2 regions of the Teredinibacter haidensis genome follow, and region 2 is predicted to be linked to the other one. Evidence: predicted binding sites of a transcription regulator. Region 2 holds the regulator's gene; the other holds the start of a gene.
What was found. The regulator FNR, encoded in region 2, switches genes on or off when oxygen is low (the NO sensors DNR and NnrR bind a similar motif). The targets are predictions, from matches to a motif close to TTGATNNNNATCAA.
Positions count from the first base shown of each region.

Region 1: the regulator FNR is predicted to act here: its motif matches at 8,343-8,356, upstream of pflB (formate C-acetyltransferase).

Region 1 is NZ_CP060084.1:4,308,604-4,319,554, forward strand. It holds gene ilvD (dihydroxy-acid dehydratase) at 1-824, opposite strand, end outside; gene H5715_RS17590 (response regulator) at 910-2,589, opposite strand; gene argA (amino-acid N-acetyltransferase) at 2,745-4,070, opposite strand; gene argE (acetylornithine deacetylase) at 4,130-5,299, opposite strand; gene H5715_RS17605 (PhzF family phenazine biosynthesis protein) at 5,296-6,102, opposite strand; gene tfpB (type IV pilus assembly ATPase TfpB) at 6,183-7,958, shown strand; gene pflB (formate C-acetyltransferase) at 8,609-10,897, shown strand.
Region 2 is NZ_CP060084.1:1,896,476-1,907,426, forward strand. It holds gene mnmC (bifunctional tRNA (5-methylaminomethyl-2-thiouridine)(34)-methyltransferase MnmC2/FAD-dependent 5-carboxymethylaminomethyl-2-thiouridine(34) oxidoreductase MnmC1) at 1-1,799, shown strand, start outside; gene H5715_RS07420 (late competence development ComFB family protein) at 1,831-2,172, shown strand; gene H5715_RS07425 (glutaminyl-peptide cyclotransferase) at 2,220-3,008, shown strand; gene trhP (prephenate-dependent tRNA uridine(34) hydroxylase TrhP) at 3,083-4,402, shown strand; gene H5715_RS07435 (D-hexose-6-phosphate mutarotase) at 4,412-5,251, shown strand; gene H5715_RS07440 (P-loop NTPase family protein) at 5,555-6,397, shown strand; gene fnr (fumarate/nitrate reduction transcriptional regulator Fnr) at 6,529-7,272, shown strand; gene H5715_RS07450 (DUF4202 domain-containing protein) at 7,292-7,894, shown strand; gene H5715_RS20520 (SirB2 family protein) at 7,906-8,277, shown strand; gene H5715_RS07460 (hypothetical protein) at 8,478-9,011, shown strand; gene H5715_RS07465 (hypothetical protein) at 9,078-9,311, opposite strand; gene guaA (glutamine-hydrolyzing GMP synthase) at 9,527-10,951, opposite strand, start outside.

The DNA.
Region 1 (10,951 bases), 2.4 Mb from region 2:
CCGCCCATTGCGATATCTAGAGTGATGGCATTTTCAAAACCCGCTTTAGAGCTAATGCTTCGGGGGAGGACAGAGCTGTTGTCGTTCTCGTAATAGTCGCGGGTGATATCCACGATTAGTTGACCTGCACGCTCGAACAAGGCCTTTCGGTCGGAGTGAGTGGCCAGCATAGTACCGTTGCCTGGTAGGCTAAGGCCCAGAACTTCGGTTAAACAGTTCATGGAGTTGGCCGTAAACATCCCAGAGCAGGAGCCGCAGGTGGGGCAGGCACTGCGCTCGTATTCGGCAACCGTTTCATCGTCGGCAGAATCATCGGCGGCAATCACCATGGCATCTACCAAGTCGAGCCCGTGTTCTGAAAGCTTGGTTTTACCCGCTTCCATCGGCCCTCCGGAGACAAATACCGCAGGTATATTTAAGCGCATGGCAGCCATAAGCATACCCGGAGTGATTTTGTCACAGTTAGAAATGCAAACCATGGCATCGGCGCAGTGGGCGTTAACCATATACTCTACAGAGTCGGCGATAATATCGCGGCTGGGGAGGCTGTAGAGCATGCCGTCATGCCCCATAGCAATACCGTCGTCTACGGCAATAGTATTGAATTCTTTGGCAACGCCACCGGCTTTTTCAATTTCTCGGGCCACCAATTGGCCGAGATCTTTGAGGTGAACGTGGCCTGGCACAAATTGCGTAAAGGAGTTAACGACAGCAATAATCGGCTTTTGAAAGTCGTCATCTTTCATTCCTGTCGCGCGCCAAAGAGCGCGAGCTCCAGCCATATTACGTCCGGCTGTGGTTGTTCTAGAGCGATATTGCGGCATCTGCTTAACCCTCAAAAAAAGCGTGTTGATAAAGTGGTCGAGAAGGATAGCAGAAACACTGTTAAATTTCGTTAGGGAATGGGCCTCAACTCACCGCATTTGGGTAGTGCCTTTTTATCTGTTTAGACAGGAAAGTGAAACGTTTGTACTGTTTGTTGTCTGGCCCTATCTGCCCTACAGCGCGCAGGCACCTGCGGCAGAGACGCTCGTAGCGCTCATTAAATCCATTTGCGTCTGTGTCGGCAATAATCGCTTGAATCAGATTAAGGTTGAGGCCTGAATGGCGAGGGTAGGTGGCGAGGGCTTCGATAAACACATCGATAGATGTATCGAAAGATTTATTTTCGTAGGAGGAAATACCCTCTTTGGTCAGTTTTGCGGCGATTACCTTGCCTGCTTCACTGAATGGTTCTGAGCTTATGCCATCGATAAGCTGCATAACATCGGGATCATTTGTGTGGCGGGCTGCCAGCTGTGCGAGAATTTCCGATGCATCTCCTTCCTGGTTCATGGATTGTAGTGTTCGAGCATATTCAAGGCTGGTTTCAATGGGTGGTGCAGCCAAATTTTGGTACATGTTTTTGGCTTTGTCCGCAGAGAGTTTGGCTTTTACTTCGTCGCCCAAGCCAATAAGCACCTGTGTTTCCACCATTTGTGCTTGCGTCACAACTTCGGGGCGATCTGAATAGCGCTTGCGAGCCCGATCCAGAAAGCTGTTGGCTTGGCGCCCGAGCATTTTTGCATCGGTTGAGTCATCGCCTTTAATCACTTCAGACGCTTTGCGTGCATAATTAAAGTAGTCCTGTTCCGATTCATGACAGGAATTGAGCCCCCATTTGATCGCATATTGATGGGATTTTAAGGCGGTGTCATCGTCTTGGTTGTATTCGGCCAGCGTCGCAAGCCTTCGATGTCGTAATACAGCTTTAGGAGATATGCGTGTTCCGTTTTCAGTTGCGTGCTGTGCGGCGGCCATATCTTTTCTTTTGACGTGGACTTCTGCCAGTACGTCGTGGGCTTCGATATAGCGGTCGTCTTCGGCGATAATGGATTTGAGTACATCCTCTGCAGATTCTAGGTTGCCTAGTTCCAACTGTGTTTTCGCCAGGCCCAATTTAGCCCACACCATGGGCTTTTTAGACAGCACACTTTCGTACATCTGCTTGGCTTCTTTCAATTGCTTGAGTAGGAAGTGCAGCTGGCCCTTCATCTTTAAGCAATCTGCAGCATAGCGACTGCCTTGGCCAATAAGTTCGTTACAGCTATTCAACGCTTGTTGGTACTCGCCGTCGGAGATGTTCCTTTTTATATGGATAAGCGCCTCGTGGCGAATGATGGCTTTATTGAGCCTTACCTTTAATGACTGTTGGGTGTAGGGCTTGGTAATGTAATCGTCGGGCTGGCATTCCAGGGCGCCGAGTACCATTTCCCGAGAAGATTCACCGGTGATCATGACAAATAAACTGGTCATAAGCAGTACACGCAGAAAGCGTACTTCTTCAAGAATTTGCTGCCCGTCTTTGCCCGCGCCTAAATTGTAATCACACAGCACAATATCGTATTTTCGTTTGCCGCAGGCCTTAATGGCCTCTTCGCCATTAGCGGCTGTATCGACACTATGAACGCCAAAGTTTTTGAGCGTGCGTGTCAGAGATCCCCGAATTTCTGGGAAGTCGTCAATTACCAGGCATTTTTTATTGCTGTAGATCTTAACTATATCGATCTGCCGTATGTCTTGTAAGCTGGTATTAAGCAGTGGGTTCATTCTCTATTGCCTGGCAAACGTAATATGTAGATAAAACTTTTTTTACTTTTGTTTTCGTCGGGTGAATGTATGAAGTCTAGGCAATAAATGAAGGGTCTGCTGGATTAGGGCAGATAGAGGGAGGTAAATGTGAGCTTACCCAGTAGCTCAATAGGCTACTGGGTAACATCTTTTAATAATATTTTCGATTTTCTTTGATAGTTATACAGCGCTTGTCTTTCGCCGGGCAGCTGTTCGAGGCTTGTTTCGGCAAATCCCTGTTCGATAAACCAATGTGCGGTCTGTGTAGTTAGAGCAAATAGTTTAGTCATTTTCAACTTATGGGCTTGTCTTTCAATGTGGGTCAGCAGTTTCGCTGCACGTCCACCACTCTGATAGTCGTGGTGTATCGCCACACAGGCCAACTCACCCGCTTGAGCTGTTTCGATTGGGTAGAGAGCGGCACAGCCAACAATCAGATTGTCCTTTTCCATGACCGTAAAAAAACCAATCTCGGTTTCCAGAAGATCGCGTGAACGCTTAACCAGAATGCCCTTGTTCTCTAGCGGCTCTATCAAATTGAGAATGCCAACGACATCTTCTATGCGCGCGCGTCGAATGGTTTCGTAGCTATCACGGTACACCATGGTGCCCGAGCCATCGCGGGTATAGAGTTCCTTTAACAGTGCGCCATCTTCCGCGGCTGATACCACATGGGCGCGGGATACGCCGCCATCACAGGCTTGGTAGCAGGCGCGCAGGGAAAAATAGGTGTTACTCAGGTTATGCTGTTGTTGTTCTACCAAAAAACGTTCGCATTGCAGTAGGGTCAGTTCTCGAAATTGCCGTTTGTTTTTGTCGATGATAGGGCCATCGTCGTTATAGGCAATCAGCTTGTCGGCCCGTATAGCGGTGGCAATATGGATAGCAACATCGGCGAAGCTTAAGTTGAAAGCTTCCCCTGTGAACGAATAGCCGAGAGGCGATACCAGCGTAAGGCTGTTATCGTTTAATAGTTTGGTAATCGCTTCGGCATCGACGCTTCTTACTTTACCGGTTAAATGGAAGTCCACCCCATCGATAACACCCTGTGGCATTGCGGTGACAAAATTGCCGCTGCGCACGCGAATTTTGGCCCCGTACATGGGGGATTCTGGTAAACCACAGGAGAAGGCTGCCTCGATTGCAAAGCGGGTTTCGCCGGTGGCTTTCATGACATCAACCAAGTGTTCGCGCTCGGTAATGCGAACGCCCTTGTAGAACTGGGATGTCACGCCGGAAGCAAGAAGTTGCCGCTCTATTTGAGGTCGGGCTCCATGCACAACCACCAGTTTGACGCCTAAGCTGTTTAGCAGGGCTAAATCGTTAATAATATTGGGAAAACTGTCCTGCGCAATACAGTCTCCCGGCAGCATTACGACAAAGGTTTTGCCTCTGTGGCTGTTGATGTAAGGCGATGTCTGGCGGAACCATTGAATGTATTGATCGGCTTGTTCAGTCACGGTTTTTTCTTATGTCGTATTAATGAGTTTGGCAAGTATAAGGTAATTGTTTTTCGGCGTCAGACCTTTGCTGAGTGAGGCGTTAAACACAGTTGCGTAATCAGTTCGCGTATACAGTTTACCGCCGGAGTTACCTGGCTTTGTTCCATGTACTCGTTGGGTTGGTGTGCCTGATCAATTGAGCCTGGCCCCATCACTAGTGTTTGCATACCGAGTTTCTTCAAATAGGGTGCTTCGGTTGCAAAGGCCACTGAGCCGGCGCTGTGGCCGCTCAGCTTTTCTGCCAGTGTTACCAGTTCGCTGTCAGCTTGCTGTTCGTAGGCGTCGATGCCGGGAACCAGGCAATCTAGAGTCAACGGTGTATGGAATGCCTCTCCGATGGGGCGAAGTCGCTGCTCCAGTGTGTTGCGAAGCTCTTGCGGGTTCATACCCGGTAACGGACGTAGGTCGAAGTGAATTTCGCAGTGCCCACAAATGCGGTTGGGGTTGTCGCCACCGTGTATATGCCCCAGGTTTAGGGTGGGAAAATCCACCGCAAATCCGGGGTGGCGATAATTTTCTTTTAGCTGGTTTTGGAAGTTCAGCAGCTCGCTCATCACCGCATGCATGGTTTCCAGGGCGTTGTGCCCCAAGCTAGGATCGGATGAGTGACCGGCAAGCCCCTGAATTCGAACCGCTTCCATCATAATACCCTTGTGCATACGAATAGGCCTCATACCGGTTGGCTCACCGATAACGGCATAACGGGCCTTTGGGCGGCCGGCGAGGGCCAGTGCGCGGGCACCATTCATGGAGGACTCTTCGTCAGAAGTGGCCAGTATGATCAGGGGTTGCTGAAGCCTATTTAAACTGCCCTTAAGGGCATCCAGTGCAGCGAGCACGACGGGGAAGAAGCCCTTCATATCGGTTGCCCCCAAACCGTAGAAACGGTTGTCTCGCTCTTCCAGGGTGAAAGGGTCCTGTTGCCAGCGTTCGGGGTTGCAGGGCACCGTGTCTGTATGGCCTGCGAGTACCAGGCCGCCGGAGCCTGAGCCCAGCGTCGCGATCAGATTGGCCTTGCCATCCGCAACCTCCATCAACTCAATATCGAAACCCAGGGGGCTGAGCCAGTTGGCGAGTAGCTCAACCACGGGGCGATTGCTCATGTCGAGTTTTGGCGAGGTACAGCTTACCGAGGGCAAGGCTATCAGCTGGCCGAGTCGATGGCTAAAAAGCTGAGTGTCTATCATAAATAAAAGGTGCCTTTGATCACGGTAACCGCTTCGCCTGCAATTTTTATCCGGTCGTTCACCCGTGTGAGTTTTAGTTCGCCACCCCTGCTTGAGAGTTGACGGGCGTTGAATGTCTGTTTGTTTAGCGTGTCCGCGTAGTATGGCACAAGTGATGTGTAGGCAGAGCCGGTTACAGGATCTTCGTCAATACCTGCTGCTGGAGCAAAAAATCGGCAGACAAAATCTACATCTTTGTGATCCCCTGTTCCAGGTGCTGTGCAGCAGATTCCAAATTGTGGAAATTTCTTGAGCAGGCTTGAATCCGGCTGCAATTCGAGTATCTGAGCACTGCTTTCGTACACGAGCTGCAGACGCTTGTCGTTGGCCATTGCCTTGGCAGGCAATGAGCCTAAGGCTTTTTCAAGCTGGGGGTCAATGGCGATAGGGTCAAGCAATTGAGCTGGGAAGTCGAGCTGGAGCTGCTGCTCTCTGTTAATCTCACAGCTGAGAATGCCACTCATGGAGTGGAAGTTAATCTGTTTATGGCTGAAGCCCAGATATTTAAACAAAACATGAGCCGATGCGAGTGTGGCGTGACCGCAGAGTTCGATCTCAACGGTGGGGGTAAACCACCGTATAGCGTAGTTAGCACCCTTTTCGTCAGTTGGGCCAACAAAGGCTGTTTCGGATAAGTTCATCTCGCCTGCAATGGCCTGCATCTGATTTTCGCTAAGCCAGCTGTCTAAAACGAACACCGCTGCCGGGTTTCCGCCAAAAGTATTATTAGTAAATGCATCGATCTGGTAAAAGGTAAACTCCATGGGCTTTGCTCCTGTTGCTATTATTGGATCCGGAAAAACAGCTACAATCGTCTCAAACTAATGATAATACCTGTGTGAACATGAAATCAGATTTTGTTGCCGAACGCTCACTGGATTTACGATCCATTTTACTAAATCTTGCCGATGAGGGAATTGTGCCCAGGGAAGAAGCTAATTTGCTGACGGGGGCCCATCGTACCCGGGAGCAAACCATGATGCCCCCGCTTAGCTATATTGCGTCGGAGGCTTTGGATGATTTGCGTAACCCCGGTAAAAAATTGGATGAAACACACCTAGCCGAGTGGATGGCACAAAAGTGTGGGTTAAGTATGTTCCATATCGATCCGATGAAAGTTCCGGTGGCTGAGGTTTCGGATGTAATGTCCTATCAGTTTGCCAAGCGCCACGGCTTGTTGTGTGTCGGTATTAGCGCCGAGGTGGTTACTATTGCTGTCACTCAGCCGTATTTGACCGATTGGGTGCCCCAGCTGGCGCAAACGGTAAGGCAGCCCATTAAGCGAGTGATTGCTCTACCCTCGGATATCGAACGTTATCGGGTTGAGTTTTACTCTCTGGCGCGTTCTATTTCCGGCGCAGAAGATGGTGGTGGCAACAAGCCCTCCGGTGCAGCCAATTTCGAGCAGCTTTTAGAGTTGGGCAAGCTGAAAGATCCTGAAGCCAACGACCAGCATGTGGTGAATATTGTCGACTGGTTGCTGCAATACGCCTTTGATCAGCGCGCCAGTGATATCCATATTGAACCGCGCAGAGAAGTTTCCCGTATGCGCTTTCGTATCGATGGGGTGTTGCACAGCATCTACGAATTTCCTGCGAACGTCTCTACGGCGATTGTTAGTCGCTTAAAAATTCTCGGTCGCATGAATGTGGCCGAAAAACGCAAACCGCAAGATGGGCGATTAAAAACAAAACGGCCGAACGGTATGGAGGCCGAGCTGCGTTTGTCTACTCTGCCTACGGCTTTTGGCGAAAAGCTGGTGATGCGTATTTTTGATCCCGATGTACTTTTTCGCACCTTCGAAGAGCTGGGATTAATGGGTGAAGATTATAAGCGCTGGCAGGGTATGACCGAACAGCCGCATGGTATTTTGCTGGTGACGGGCCCCACCGGCTCTGGTAAGACCACAACGCTCTATTCTACCTTGCGTCAATTGGCTACTGAGCAGGTTAATGTCTCGACTATTGAAGACCCTATTGAAATGGTGGAAGAGGCGTTCAATCAAACCCAGGTACAGCACAATATCGAGTTCGATTTCGCCTCTGGCATACGCACACTGATGCGGCAAGACCCGGATATTATTATGGTGGGCGAGATCCGGGATAAAGAAACTGCACAAATGGCGGTACAGGCGGCATTAACCGGTCACTTGGTGTTGTCCACATTGCATACTAATGACGCCTCTGCCGCAATTACTCGCCTGTTGGATTTGGGTATTCCCAGTTATTTGTTGAAATCCACCGTATTGGGGGTAATGGCCCAGCGACTGGTACGAACGCTTTGCCCCCATTGCAAGCGCGAAGCGCAAATTAGTAATGCCGATTGGGATATGCTGATTAAGCCCTGGAAAGTGGCCAAGCCCGCTGTAGTCTACGAGCCCGAGGGCTGCCTTGAGTGTCGCAATACGGGTTATTTGGGGCGTCAGGGTATATATGAGATTCTTTCTCTTAGCGAATCCGTACAATCCCATGTAACGGCTGAGTTGGATTTGCAGGCAATGCGCCAGCAGGCAATGCGTGAAGGAATGCGTACCTTGCGGCTCTCTGGAGCACAAAAAATTGCCCAGGGGAAAACCACCTTGGCAGAGGTTCTGAGGGTTGCGCCACCTCCGGAAAAATAACCTGTTGGTCGATTAGAAACCCAAGCTATCTCAGCGTTAATTTGGCGCTGGCCGCCATTAAGGGCACGGTTTTCAATATGTACGTCGTTACTTTCCGCTCAACCGCCAAGCTTGAATTTCCGCTAGTCATAGCTTGCAAAAAAATTGTGTGAGACAGCTATGAAGTATTTCGGTTGTATGGAATTTGTTGCGTATATGAATGGAGGTGAAGATGTGGTGTCATGCTACGGGCCTAACCTTGAATTCATACGCCGCTAGCGAGCAAAAAGTAGAGCAAGAATTGGGCCGTGATTGCTGGTGTCGATGCCCATGTATAGATATTGCGAATGCTGTTGATGTCCGGCATTCACCAAACAAATTGCAATAGTGAGAACCTCCAGGCGTATGATCTATGTCAAACAATGTATGGATTAGGGGCGTACAATGTCCATAACAAGAGTTTAAAACCCCTTGGGTGTTGCATCCGTCGTGCTGTTCTTGAGTCTTCAACTCAATACTTATAACGCCGAACCCCGTGCCAAAAAGAGATCTCCATGATGAGTCATTGTAGGTTGGCGGCGGCAATATCCGTGTTTTTTTAATCGCCTGAATCAGGCAAATAACCATGATCGATAGCGGCCCAAAAGGCGGTGAGATCTAAAGAGGCTTCCATGAACATTAAAGCGGATATACCCAGCAAGGACACAGCCAACTCAATAGATGTGCCGCTGGCGAACCCTTGGGAAAATTTTGCCCCCGGTAACTGGCAGGAAAATGTCGATGTAAGAGATTTTATCCAGCAGAACTATCAGCCCTACCAGGGCGACGACTCCTTTCTTTCTGGCCCAACCTACCGCACAGAACAGCTATGGAAAGAAACGCTCGAATTATTGAAAGCGGAGCAGGAAAAAGGTGGCCCTCTGGATTTTGACGTTGATACACCCGCTTCTGTTACCTCCCATAACGCCGGTTATATCAATATGGCGCTGGAGGTCATTGTTGGCTTGCAAACCGATGCCCCTTTAAAGCGTGCGATTGTCCCCTACGGCGGCATTCGAATGGTACAGACATCCTGCGAAACTTACGGCAAATCCCTCAATCCAGACGTTCTGGAAACGTTCACCAAATACCGTAAAACTCACAACAACGGCGTGTTTGATGCCTACACTCCAGAAATTCTACGCTGCCGTAAGGTGGGCGTGATTACTGGTCTGCCCGATGCATACGGCCGAGGTCGTATTATTGGTGACTACCGTCGTATCGCCCTCTACGGCACAAATTTCCTAGTTGCAGCCAAGAAAGCCGAAAAAGTTGAAACTGAATCCTGGGTCATGAACGCCAAGACTATCCTGTTGCGTGAAGAGCTATCCGAGCAAATGCGCGCGTTGGAAGATATTAAAGTTATGGCCGAAAGCTACGGTTTTGATATCAGCCGTCCGGCGGCAAACGCCCGTGAAGCGGTTCAGTGGGCTTACTTTGGATACCTGGCTGCCGTTAAATCTCAGAATGGCGCTGCCATGAGCTTTGGTCGTACCAGTACTTTCCTTGATATTTACATGCAGCGTGATATCGACGCGGGCCGCATTACTGAAGCCGACGCTCAGGAAATGATTGACGACCTGGTTATCAAGCTGCGTTTGGTTCGCTTCCTGCGTACCCCTGAATATGACGAACTGTTCTCCGGCGACCCCACCTGGGTAACCGAGGCTATCGGTGGTATGGGGCTTGATGGCCGCGCACTTGTAACTAAAAGTTCTTTCCGTGTTCTGCAAACCTTATACAACCTGGGGCCAGCACCAGAGCCTAATCTGACCGTGCTTTGGTCTGAAAGCCTGCCTATAGGCTTTAAAGATTATTGCGCCAAGGTATCGATCGATACTTCGTCCATTCAGTATGAAAACGACGATTTAATGCGAGACAGATTTGGTGATGACTACGGTATTGCCTGCTGTGTATCTGCTATGCCTATTGGTAAGCAAATGCAATTCTTTGGCGCTCGCGCCAATTTGGGTAAAACTCTGCTGTACTCAATTAATGGTGGTGTAGATGAGAAGACCGGTATGCAGGTGGGTCCAAAAGCCGATGTGATGGCTGATGACGTGCTAGATTACGACAAGGTCATGGCCCGCTTCGACGACTATATGAGTTGGCTGGCTAAAACCTATGTGTCTGCTTTGAATATCATTCATTTTATGCACGATAAATATGCATACGAAACACCGTTAATGGCGCTGCATGATCGTGATGTGCATCGTACACTGGCTTGTGGTATTGCTGGGTTGTCTATCGTTGCTGATTCGTTGAGTGCTATCAAGTACGCCAAAGTTAAGCCAATTCTGGGTGACGATGGCTTGGTGAAAGACTACGAAACCGAAGGTGATTTCCCTAAATATGGTAACAACGATGATCGTGTAGACAGCATTGCCTGCGATATCGTTTCTCGTTTTATGGATCATGTTCGCTCCAACGAAACCTACCGCGAGTCAGAGCCTACTCAGTCTGTATTAACGATCACATCCAATGTGGTTTACGGTAAAAAGACCGGTAATACGCCTGATGGACGTCGTGCAGGCGAGCCATTTGCTCCGGGTGCGAACCCTATGCACGGTCGTGACACGAATGGTGCGTTGGCCTCCTTGTTGAGTGTTGCCAAGCTTCCGTATGAAGATTCTGAAGATGGCATCTCCTACACCATGAGCATGGTGCCAAACTCACTGGGCAACGAAGCCAAAGAGAAAGCCAGTAACTTGGTCGGCCTCTTGGATGGTTACTTCGGTGCAAAGGGTCATCATATCAACGTTAATGTGATGAACCGAGAGTTGTTGTTGGATGCCATGGATAACCCTGAAAAGTACCCACAGCTGACGATTCGTGTTTCTGGTTATGCGGTTAACTTTAACAAGTTAACCAAAGAGCAGCAGCAGGATGTTATCGGTCGTACTTTCCACGCTAGCCTGTAAAGCATTAAATGTCGTCGGCCGCTTCGGTGGCCGCTTCTGAACTTTATGGTATTG
Region 2 (10,951 bases):
CGCTTTCTATTCCCGACTTACAAAAAGCTCTCTCCTTGTGGCCACAGCTGAAAGACCTTAGCAAAGAGTTACTGGAGCACTACCCGGCGCAGCCGGCCAGCGCTTGCCACCGCCTCACTCTTGATCTCGGCCGGATTACGCTAAGCTTGTATTTTGGTGATGCTACCGAAGGCCTGCGGCAATTCTCCCCCTGCTCCACCAAGGGCCAGCCCTGCAGTAAGGGTTATACGTTTGGGCAACAACCCCTCGTTGTCGATGCCTGGTTTCTAGATGGCTTCACCCCAACTAGAAATCCGGACATGTGGACTCCAGAGCTGTTTTCGACGATAGCCGGGCTCAGTAATAAAGGCACCAGTTTTTCCACTTTTACCTCCGCGGGATCCGTTAGGCGAGGATTACAGGATGTAGGCTTTACCTGTTTCAAATCACCTGGATTTGGAAAGAAAAGAGAAATGCTTGCGGGCACATTTGTTGGCCTGAATAACGAACAAACTAACGTCCCTATACCACCTAAACGCGGAGATACTGCAAACCACTATTGGCACCTGCAAAACCCCGCGCCGGCGGATCAAAGCAACAATGGCGTGCTCATTATCGGTGGGGGGCTCGCGGGCTGTCTTACAGCGAGAGCGCTGGCCGATCGCGGCGTAGCGGTAACTCTGCTGGAGCAAAATAACCAACTAGCGCTTGAGGCCTCGGGTAACCGACAGGGCATGGTCTACACGCGCCTGTCGCCACACAACAATCCACTCAGCCGTTTTAACCTCACCGCACAACTGTTTGCCAACCACTTCTATAGCCGCCTGTTCGACAAGCAATCACTCTTTCAATTAGCCGGTGCACAAACCGGCGTGCTCCACCTTGCGCTGTCGGACAAGCAGGAAAAGCACTATCGGCTACTAGCGAATATCTACGAACAATCTCCCGATTTCTGTCAGTGGCTCAACCCCCAACAGGCTTCAGAAATAAGTGGTATTCAGCAACGATTTTCAGGCTTATGGCTACCAAAATCCGGATGGTTGTCCCCGCGAAAACTATGCAAAACACTTGTTGCACACCCGAACATCAATGTGCAGCTAGGCGCACAGGTAGAGCGTCTCACTCCAAACCAGCATCGCTGGGAAGCCGTTGATAAATTCGGGAAAAGCCTCGCGATTGCGGCGTCTGCTGTAATTGCCAACGCTCACGCGGCCCGACAACTAAGCCAAACCGCCTACCTACAACTCAGCTCCATTCGCGGACAGGTGACACATATAGAAAATAGTCCCGATGCATTAAATCGGCTCAAGACGGTTCTTTGTGGTGAAGGCTATATTGCCCCGGCCAACGACGGCATCCACTGCCTTGGCGCTACCTTTAACCTAAAAGACGACAACCTCAATATCACCCAAGTCGATCATTCCACAAACCTGGATAATCTAGCGAAAATGGTTCAATTTCAAACAAACGACCTCTGCGATCTTCAGCTTGGTGGTCGCGTCGGCTTTCGTACGACAACGCCAGACTACTTCCCCGTTGTCGGCCCAGTACCCAACGCGAAGAATATGTTGATCGATTTCGAAAAACTGCGCCACAGAGCCAATGCCCAAATAGAACTACCCGGCAGCGGTCACCCCGGTCTCTACGCTATTCTGGGGCTCGGTTCCCGCGGCCTGGCTTACGGTCCTCTTGCAGCCGAACTGCTCGCCAATCTATTATTAGGGGAGCCTCTCCCTATTGATCAAGACCTCTATACCCACCTACACCCAGCAAGATTCCTGATTCGCGACCTTATACGCGATAAAACGTCTACAATCTAAGGGTAACAAACAACACTAAGAGGGAAGTACTATGCTCCTTGGAGCCGGCAGACATCGTGGAGAGCTTATTTCCGCACAGGACAGCGTCCACAACTATTACGAACACTTGGTCATCTCCCAACTATTACGCGCCAACGATCGGGCCAACCAGGACGCTGAATTTATGGCGGACGTGACCTGTGTCGCACTCAATCGCCTGCCTCCAAGATACGTGCGCCACGATGTCGATATGACCTTCTTTCTCTCGCCTGCCGAGCTTGAGGAAATGTCTGACAAAGTTGCCCTTGCCGTCAACGACGCGGTGGACTACGTACTCAGTCGTGAAGCGCTGCACACAACGGATGCGGAAGAGACTAAACAAGACGAAAGCTAATTGGGTAGAATGGCGAAATACAATAACGCCAACGGCTCCTATCTTCTATGACCACCAATTTCAACACTAAAGCAGTCTGCACCCTGCTAGCTTTGCTATTGTTTGTCCTCTCCAGCACAGGCTTCAGCGAAACACCCAAAAGCCTAAACTACAAAATTATTCATACCCTTCCCCACGATCCGCTGCTGTTTACTCAGGGGCTTGAGCTAAAAAATGGCAACCTTATTGAAAGTAGCGGTCACTTCAACCGTTCATTTATCCGTATTTACAACGCCGCAACAGGGCAAACCCTGAAACAGGCAAAATTGCCCGCGCAGATATTTGCAGAGGGCATCACCCTCCACGATAGAGACCTCTACTTGCTAAGCTGGAAAGCGGGTGTCGTTTTTGTGCTCGACCCCGACACCCTTAAAGTAAGAAAAACACAGTCCTATAAAGGTGAGGGATGGGGAATCGCTCATAACGATAGCTCGTTGTTTACAAGCGACGGCAGCCATAGGATCACGCAGCGCAACCCAAAGAACTTCTCTTCCCTCAAGGTTTTAGAGGTTACTAATCCCGCCAGCGGTGAAAGAATCGATCGTTTGAACGAACTCGAATTTGCTCAGGGTCGGCTGTGGGCCAATCGCTGGCAAACCAACTGGATCTATACGATTGATCCCCAGAGCGGAAAAATACTGGGAACTCTCAACCTCAACGAGCTAGTTCCTCCGTCTCTAGCCGGTGACCGGGACAAGGTACTTAACGGTATCGCCTTCGATGCCGAGAGGAATGCCTTTTGGATTACAGGCAAAAACTGGCCCCTGCGCTATCTTATCGAAATACGGGAAAAGTAAAAAATAATCATTCGCTCTTGTATCCTGCCCGCGAGAGCTTACAATGCGCGACTATTTGAATTTGAGTACAATTTATGAGCACCGAACTTCTTTCGCCTGCCGGCACCCTGAAAAGCATGCGCTATGCCTTCGCCTATGGAGCGGACGCAGTTTACGCAGGCCAACCACGCTACAGCCTTCGCGTACGCAATAACGAATTCAATAAAATTGAGAACCTCGCTTCTGCCATAGAGGAAGCCCACGGTCAAGGCAAGCAATTCTATTTGGCGAGTAATCTTGCCCCCCACAATGATAAGGTTCGCACCTATCTACGCGACCTAGAACCGGTTATTGCCATGAAGCCGGACGCATTAATTATGTCCGACCCTGGGCTGATTATGATGGTGCGGGAAACCTGGCCCGACCAACCCGTTCATCTCAGCGTTCAAGCGAATGCGGTAAACTACGCAACCGTTAAGTTCTGGGCCTCGCAGGGTATTGAGCGAGTAATATTGTCGCGAGAGCTATCAATTGAAGAAGTAGAAGAAATTCGCCAGCAGTGCCCGGATGTGGAGCTGGAGGTTTTTGTCCACGGCTCTTTATGTATCGCCTACTCCGGCCGCTGCTTGCTATCCGGGTATATGACTCATCGGGACTCAAATCAGGGGGCATGCACCAACTCCTGCCGCTGGGAGTACAATTCCCATGAGGCCAAGGAAACTGAAACCGGCGACTTAATTGCCGTAGATTCAGCACCGCCATCAACCTGGACACCTGACGAAGTACAACCAGTTCTTTTGCAAGAGAAAAGCCGCCCCGGAGAATATATGCCCGCTTACGAAGATGAGCATGGCACCTACATTATGAACTCGAAAGACTTACGCGCTGTTCAACATGTAGAACGACTGGTCAAAATGGGCGTAAAATCTCTCAAAATTGAAGGGCGAACCAAATCCCATTACTACGCCGCTCGCACCGCACAAATCTACCGTCGCGCCATTGACGAAGCTGAAGCCGGTAAAAAGTTCGATATGAGTTTAATGACAGAACTGGAGCACCTAGCCAATCGTGGCTACACAGAAGGCTTCTACCGACGCCACGTTCCGAGTGAATATCAGAACTACGAACAAGGCGCTTCAGGCAACAGCTCACAGCAGTTCGTCGCTGAAGCTATTGCCTACGACGCTCAAAGTGGCTGGTTAACCCTGGATGTGAAAAACCGTTTTGAAATCGGTAATGCCGTCGAACTGATCACGCCCCAGGGCAATATTTCATTCAATATCAGCACCCTGGAAAAAGAGAGTGGCGGCGCAATTGATGTTGCACCGGGCTCGGGCCATATCGTAAAGATACAGGCGCCAGAATTACCTTTGAATGAATCCGGCGGCTACGCTATGCTTATGCGCCATTTATAGAGAGCCTGCATGTCAGACGACGTTCCCCATACGATTCGCCGCGGCGAATTAGATATTCTTCAGATCGATAACGCTTCCTGCAGTGCAGAAGTCAGCTTGTTTGGCGGCCACATTTTGCACTGGCAGCCCTCCGGACAAAAGCCCGTATTATGGATGAGCGAGAGCGCAAATTACGATGGGAATACCGCTCTACGGGGCGGTATTCCCATTTGCTGGCCTTGGTTCGGCCCCGCCGGAGACAAAGGGCGTCACGGACTAGTTCGCACACGCAATTGGCAGCTCGATTCCTACCAAGAAGATTGCAGTACAACAAAACTCACGCTGGGCATTAAACTAAGCGACGACGAAAACCCCTGGCCCCACCCCAGCAAAATCGAAATGAAACTGGAGCTGGGAAAAGAATTAAAGCAAACGCTGATCATCACTAACGATACAGAAAAGCCGCTCTGCTTTGCCTATGCACTGCACAACTATTTTCAGGTAAGCCACCCGGAAAATATCGAAGCGCCCGCGCTAACTAATTCATTTTTCGAAAACGCTATTACAGGGGAGACTCAACTTGTAGACAAAGGCGACGAATCCTATACCGGACCGATTGATCGCATTTATTTGAATGACGAAAACGCCAGCCTTTACGACAAGAAATTTGATCGCACCATCAACATTAAAAAAACCGGTTCTCAACACTGGGTTCTGTGGAATCCGGGAATTGAAGATGCCCGTAATATGGCGGATGTTCACCAGGATGGTGAGAATGAATTTCTATGCTTTGAAGCCGCGAACACCACAGATATCATAATCGACCCCGGTGAAACCATCCGCGTAGGTCAGGCAATTACAGTCGAATAACAACCCCCTTACAAGCCGCTGAACAAAGCTTCTAAGACCCACTGCGCCTGGAAAAACAGGCGCAAATGCGAACCTTATAAAGACATTCTAAAAGCCACGCCTAAGCCTCTCGGACAACACAAATCGTTTTCCAACAAGCTACTGTCAATATTTTCCCTCGATAGATGATCGATCCGCAGCAATATCCCAAGTTTCTTCGCTAAATAAACTTTTCCTACAACTCCTGATCTGAGCCCAATTATTGCGTCCATTACCGTTGATTTCCATCAATACGACAATACAGTCACCTACTAGACTGTTTCCATGCAAAACAATGAACGAACATCCAATATTGCCGAACATCCGACGCTCATTCGTCGGCAAAAGAAAGTAACGGAATTAGAGGCTAATCGCCTGCTCGAAAACTTTCGTCGGCACCCGATTCGACCAATTAACATCTGCATTGATGGGAACGCGTTCGCCTGGATAAATGAACTGGAAACCTCCTGCACAGCAGGCCAACTCGTAAGCAAAGAAGTACAGTTATGGGCCGATGCAATCGGTCATCGTTCTGTAGATGCTTTGCTTTTATGTTACCCCTTTCAGAACCTACAACCTTACGAGCTAACCGAAATTATGCACGCGCTGGCGTCGCATTTCTCACTCGCTGAATCCGGTAAGCGCTGCCATCGTGTGGCCACAAAAATCGGTGAAATCAATAGTGACCATGTTGCGCTGTTAAAGGGGTTAGGTTTCAACCATTACCAAATTGTTCTTAGCCGAGATGATCTGGAAGACTTACCGCGTCTGGAAATGGTTACCAGCCTTATTCGCCAATATGCGTACTCCGGAATCGGCATCCAAATTCACGATGCTGACTGCCTGGACGACCTCCGTGAGCATGTCATTGAGGTAAAAAAACGTATTTCGCCAGACTACATCTACATTGGTTATCGCCCCAAACTATTGAATCAAGAGCTAGAAACCAATGGAAGCATCATATTCGACGGTGAGCATGAGCAGATAGACGATTGCATCAATATGGGAGTAGAGGGAACTAGCCACCTACAGAACCTGGTATTACAGAACTTCTGCAGCCCTCAGCGTTACTTAAGCGCCTTGAATGCTGGGCAACTGCCCGTAAACCCAGGTCCACTGAGCCTTTGATGAGTCCCTAAAGCAGCAGCAGTCAAGACTCTAAGTCTTCCCTACACAATTTTCGATCCCGAAGCGGAGCCATTGCCCAGGTTTTCCTATATACTGTAGCGCCTTGTTACTTATAAGCAGTGGAAAACGATATGCCTCCGCAATCTTTTGCAAATCATCAGTGCCACCATAATCCGCAAGTTAATTGCGCCGAGTGCCGCCTGGCCGCTATCTGCCTGCCGATCAGCCTGCACGTTGATGACATCACAAAATTGGACGACATTATTCAACGAGGACGCCCCGTACAGAAATCGGATCATGTTTATCATGCTGGAGAGCCTTTCCGCTCTGTCTATGCCTTGCGCTCCGGTGCAGTAAAAACCGTAAAGGTTACTCAGGATGGGCAAGAACAAGTAACAGGTTTCTACCTCCCTGGTGAAATCATAGGTATGGACGGCTTAGCCTCCAACCACCACACCAACTCCGCTACTGCCCTGGAAACCTCTGCTGTATGCGAGATTCCTTTTAGCCGCCTCGAAGAGTTGAGCGCACAGGTACCTAATCTCCAGCGCCGCTTCTTTCAGTTGATGAGCAAGGAAATCACTCAAGAGCAGCAACTAATAACGCTGCTAAGTAAAAACAGTGCCGACGAAAGAATTGCCTCTTTATTGCTAAGCATATCGACCCGCAACCATAATCGTGGCCTTTCAGCCAAAGAATTCTACCTCCCCATGTCCCGCTCGGATATTGGCAACTACCTCGGCTTAACTATCGAAACCGTTAGCCGTGTTCTTAGCCGCTTGCACAAGCAAGAGGTGATTTTGCTGGATAAAAAGCATGTCATCATTTCCGACATGGATGCACTACAAAACATCTCCTCAGTGTCCATTGAATAAGCAGCGCACATAAGCCCGTATGACTGAACCACATAATCACTTAAGCCTCGTTCTGGAAAAAATAGACGAGGCCAACGCTCTCGATCCCAACCAAGAAGCCTGCCCCTCCAGCGAACAACTAGTCGCTAAGGAGTTACTGTACGGGCAGCGTATGTCTGAGCAGCTTTCCCTGTTCGCTCCAGAAGCATCTGAACATCTGCAAATTGCCGCTCGAGCACAACATATTGAACGCTGGAAATCACCAAGAAGTAATTACCCGGAAGGTCGCGCGGGATACAAGAAATGGCGAGCAGAACTCTCCCTCTTTCATGCCAACAGGGTTGTGGAGCTTATGATGGAGGTCGGCTATGCCGAGGACGCCTGCGAACGAGTAAAATTTCTCGTACAGAAACGCCAGCTAAGACAGGACGCAGAAACGCAAACATTAGAAGACGTTATCTGCCTTGTGTTCTTACAGTATTACCTGGCGGATTTCACTGCAAAACATCAAGAAGAGAAACTTATTGATGTCATCCAGAAAACCTGGAAAAAGATGTCTGACACAGGGCATCAAGCGGCACTAAAGCTTCCTCTACCGCAAGACCTGCTCTCTCTCGTGACAAAAGCGTTGGGAACCGCGTAAAAGCCGATAAAATGCTGCTTTATCTTAAATATTTTCATATTGCCTTCGCCGTAACCAGTATCTTTGGGTTTATAACCAGAGTGTTGTGGCTGACATATAAGCCAGAGTTTCTCCAAAATCGGGCAGTCAAACTAATGCCCCACCTAAATGATACAGCACTCTTCATCACTGGCATAACCATGGCAACGGCCATTGGCTACCCGCTGAATGCCTTTTACTGGTTTACAGTAAAACTTACCTTGCTTCTAACATACATTTGCTTAGGGTTTTTAACCCTAAAAACGACAAAAGCCAATTTAGACCGATTTGCACTGCTTAGTGTATCTATTATCACTTACGCTTCTATAGCAATACTCGCAGCTTATAAGCCCAACTTTTCTTAAACCTACATCACATCTAGCCTGTAAGCCATCCTTAAGTATTATTTTAGGCATACCTAAGGAGCAACCAATGCTCTGAAACGAATTTCCGCACAAGGAACTGGTTCACGTTTACTTGACATAACTTGTGGAGAACATTTTAATTGGATTAAGCGCCATACAAATGACTAATAATTATTGGCATATTATAGGGGACATTAGTAATGAAAAAATCACTCTCAGTTTGCCTGCTTGTCTTAATAACAATCGCAAATGCCGCAGTCGGCTGTGATGAACAGTGCCTAAAAGAAAAAGCAGAAGTAAAAGCCAATATCAGCTTTCCAACTTATTTAACGTGGAAACACTGTGATGACACCATTGTAGATTTTATGTCTTCATCCATGGACAGCCTAGACAAATACAGAAACCAACATTTCGACACGCGTTACAAAGGTGGAATGCGCAACATTAAGCACTACATAGTCCAGCGCAAAGAATGGCTGCAAGAATGCGATAACTATCTGCAACTGACCGGTAAAGGCCGCATATTTGACAATAAGAAAACAACTAATCAGATCTTCGCCTCTATGGACGCAGTTACAAAAGAACTGGATGATTTAATTTCTGGTGTTACCTACTCAAGCGAAATGGGTCAGGATTCAAGCTCCATTATTAATGAGCGCTTCGAAAAGCTATTAATAAATGTTGATGAGCACAAAACACTAATGCACCTTAAGGGTCGTTATGTTACCCGTTAGAAAAACGGTCTTTAGATAAAACACAGGCGCCCCTTGGGCGCCTGTGTTTTATCTATCAAAATTCTATTAATGAACTTGGGCTAATTTCTCTCCTTGTATTACCTCCTGCGCCGCTTTTTTTATAGCCTTCATTCCGCAGCGCAACAGGCGAGCCTGATCAACCGCAGACATTCCATCAGGGAAATGGCTCGGCGACACCCCTAGGGGTTGCAGCGGGCTGCCCTCAATCGAAATCCTAAAACCAGTTATATGGAATGCTGACAAACTTTCCAAGTCGACGTTCCAAGCATCAAAATCCATTTGGTCATCCTCTATCAGTAACTCGGTACAACACTTTCTTTACCCAAAAGTAAAGATACCTACGAAACAGTCCAAACATCTGTAATCAGCAACAAACATAAAATTTCGTAAGAAAATATGAACTCTATAGCGTTTACTGAATAATCTCTACTAAAAATTGATTTATGCTAATGTTTCCTTACTCTACAGGGCCTACAAGTACCGCATATTATTGACTACTCCCACTCGATTGTGGCAGGCGGCTTACTGGACACGTCGTACGTTACACGCGAAACACCCGCTATTTCATTGATAATTCGGCCGGATACACGTTCTAAAAGCTCATAAGGTAAATGCGCCCATCGCGCTGTCATAAAATCCACAGTTTCCACTGCTCGCAATGCTATCACCCATTCATAGCGCCGTCCGTCCCCAACTACACCAACTGATTTCACCGGCAAAAACACCGCAAAGGCCTGACTAGTTTTATGGTACCAACCGAATTCATGCAATTCTTCAATAAAGATAGCATCGGCCTCACGCAGGATATCGGCATAATCCTTTTTAACTTCACCCAAAATACGAACACCCAAACCGGGCCCAGGAAATGGATGGCGGTAAACCATATCGTAGGGAAGGCCTAACTCTAACCCTATTTTCCTCACCTCATCTTTAAAGAGCTCTCGAAGCGGCTCAATCAACGCCATCTTCATATCATCTGGCAGACCACCAACGTTGTGATGACTCTTAATAACGTGCGCTTTTCCAGTTTTACCCGCAGCTGACTCGATTACATCTGGGTAAATGGTGCCCTGTGCCAACCAATTAACATCGGTTAATTTGGTCGCCTCATCATCAAAGACCTCAATAAAGGTGTTGCCTATAACTTTGCGCTTTTCCTCAGGATCGTCAACGCCCACAAGCTTACCAAGGAACAAATCTTCAGATTGTGCTCGGATAACCTTAACGCCCATATTTTTGGCGAACATATCCATTACCTGATCGCCTTCATTCTTACGCAGCAATCCGTTATCCACAAACACACAGGTCAGCTGATCGCCAATGGCCCGATGCAGCAATGCCGCCACAACAGAGGAGTCCACGCCGCCAGAGAGCCCAAGCAGCACCTTGTCCCCTCCCACCATATCCTTAACGCGCAGAATCGCATCTTCAACGATATTCGCTGCGGTCCACAAAGGTTCACAGCCCGCCAGTTCCAGCACAAAATGTTCAAATATGCGTGTACCTTGAAGTGTGTGGGTTACTTCTGGGTGGAATTGAATGCCGTAGAAGCCTTTTGCCTCATAGGCCATTCCGGCAATGGCACAAGTTTCAGTGGAAGCCATCAAGCTAAAACCCTCCGGCATTTCAGAAACTTTATCACCGTGGCTCATCCAGACATCCAACAGGGAGCCACCATCGTTATCGACATGATCCTTAATATCGTGAAACAGTTGGTTTTTACTCTCGATCTTAACCTGCGCGTAACCAAACTCTCGTAGATCCGAGGACTCTACCTGCCCCCCTAGCTGGATGGCCATGGTCTGCATGCCATAACAAATCCCAAGTACGGGAACACCCAAAGTAAAAACAATCTCTGGCGCTCTGGGAGATTCTCCCGCGGTAACCGACTCAGGGCCACCCGCCAAAATAATTGCCTT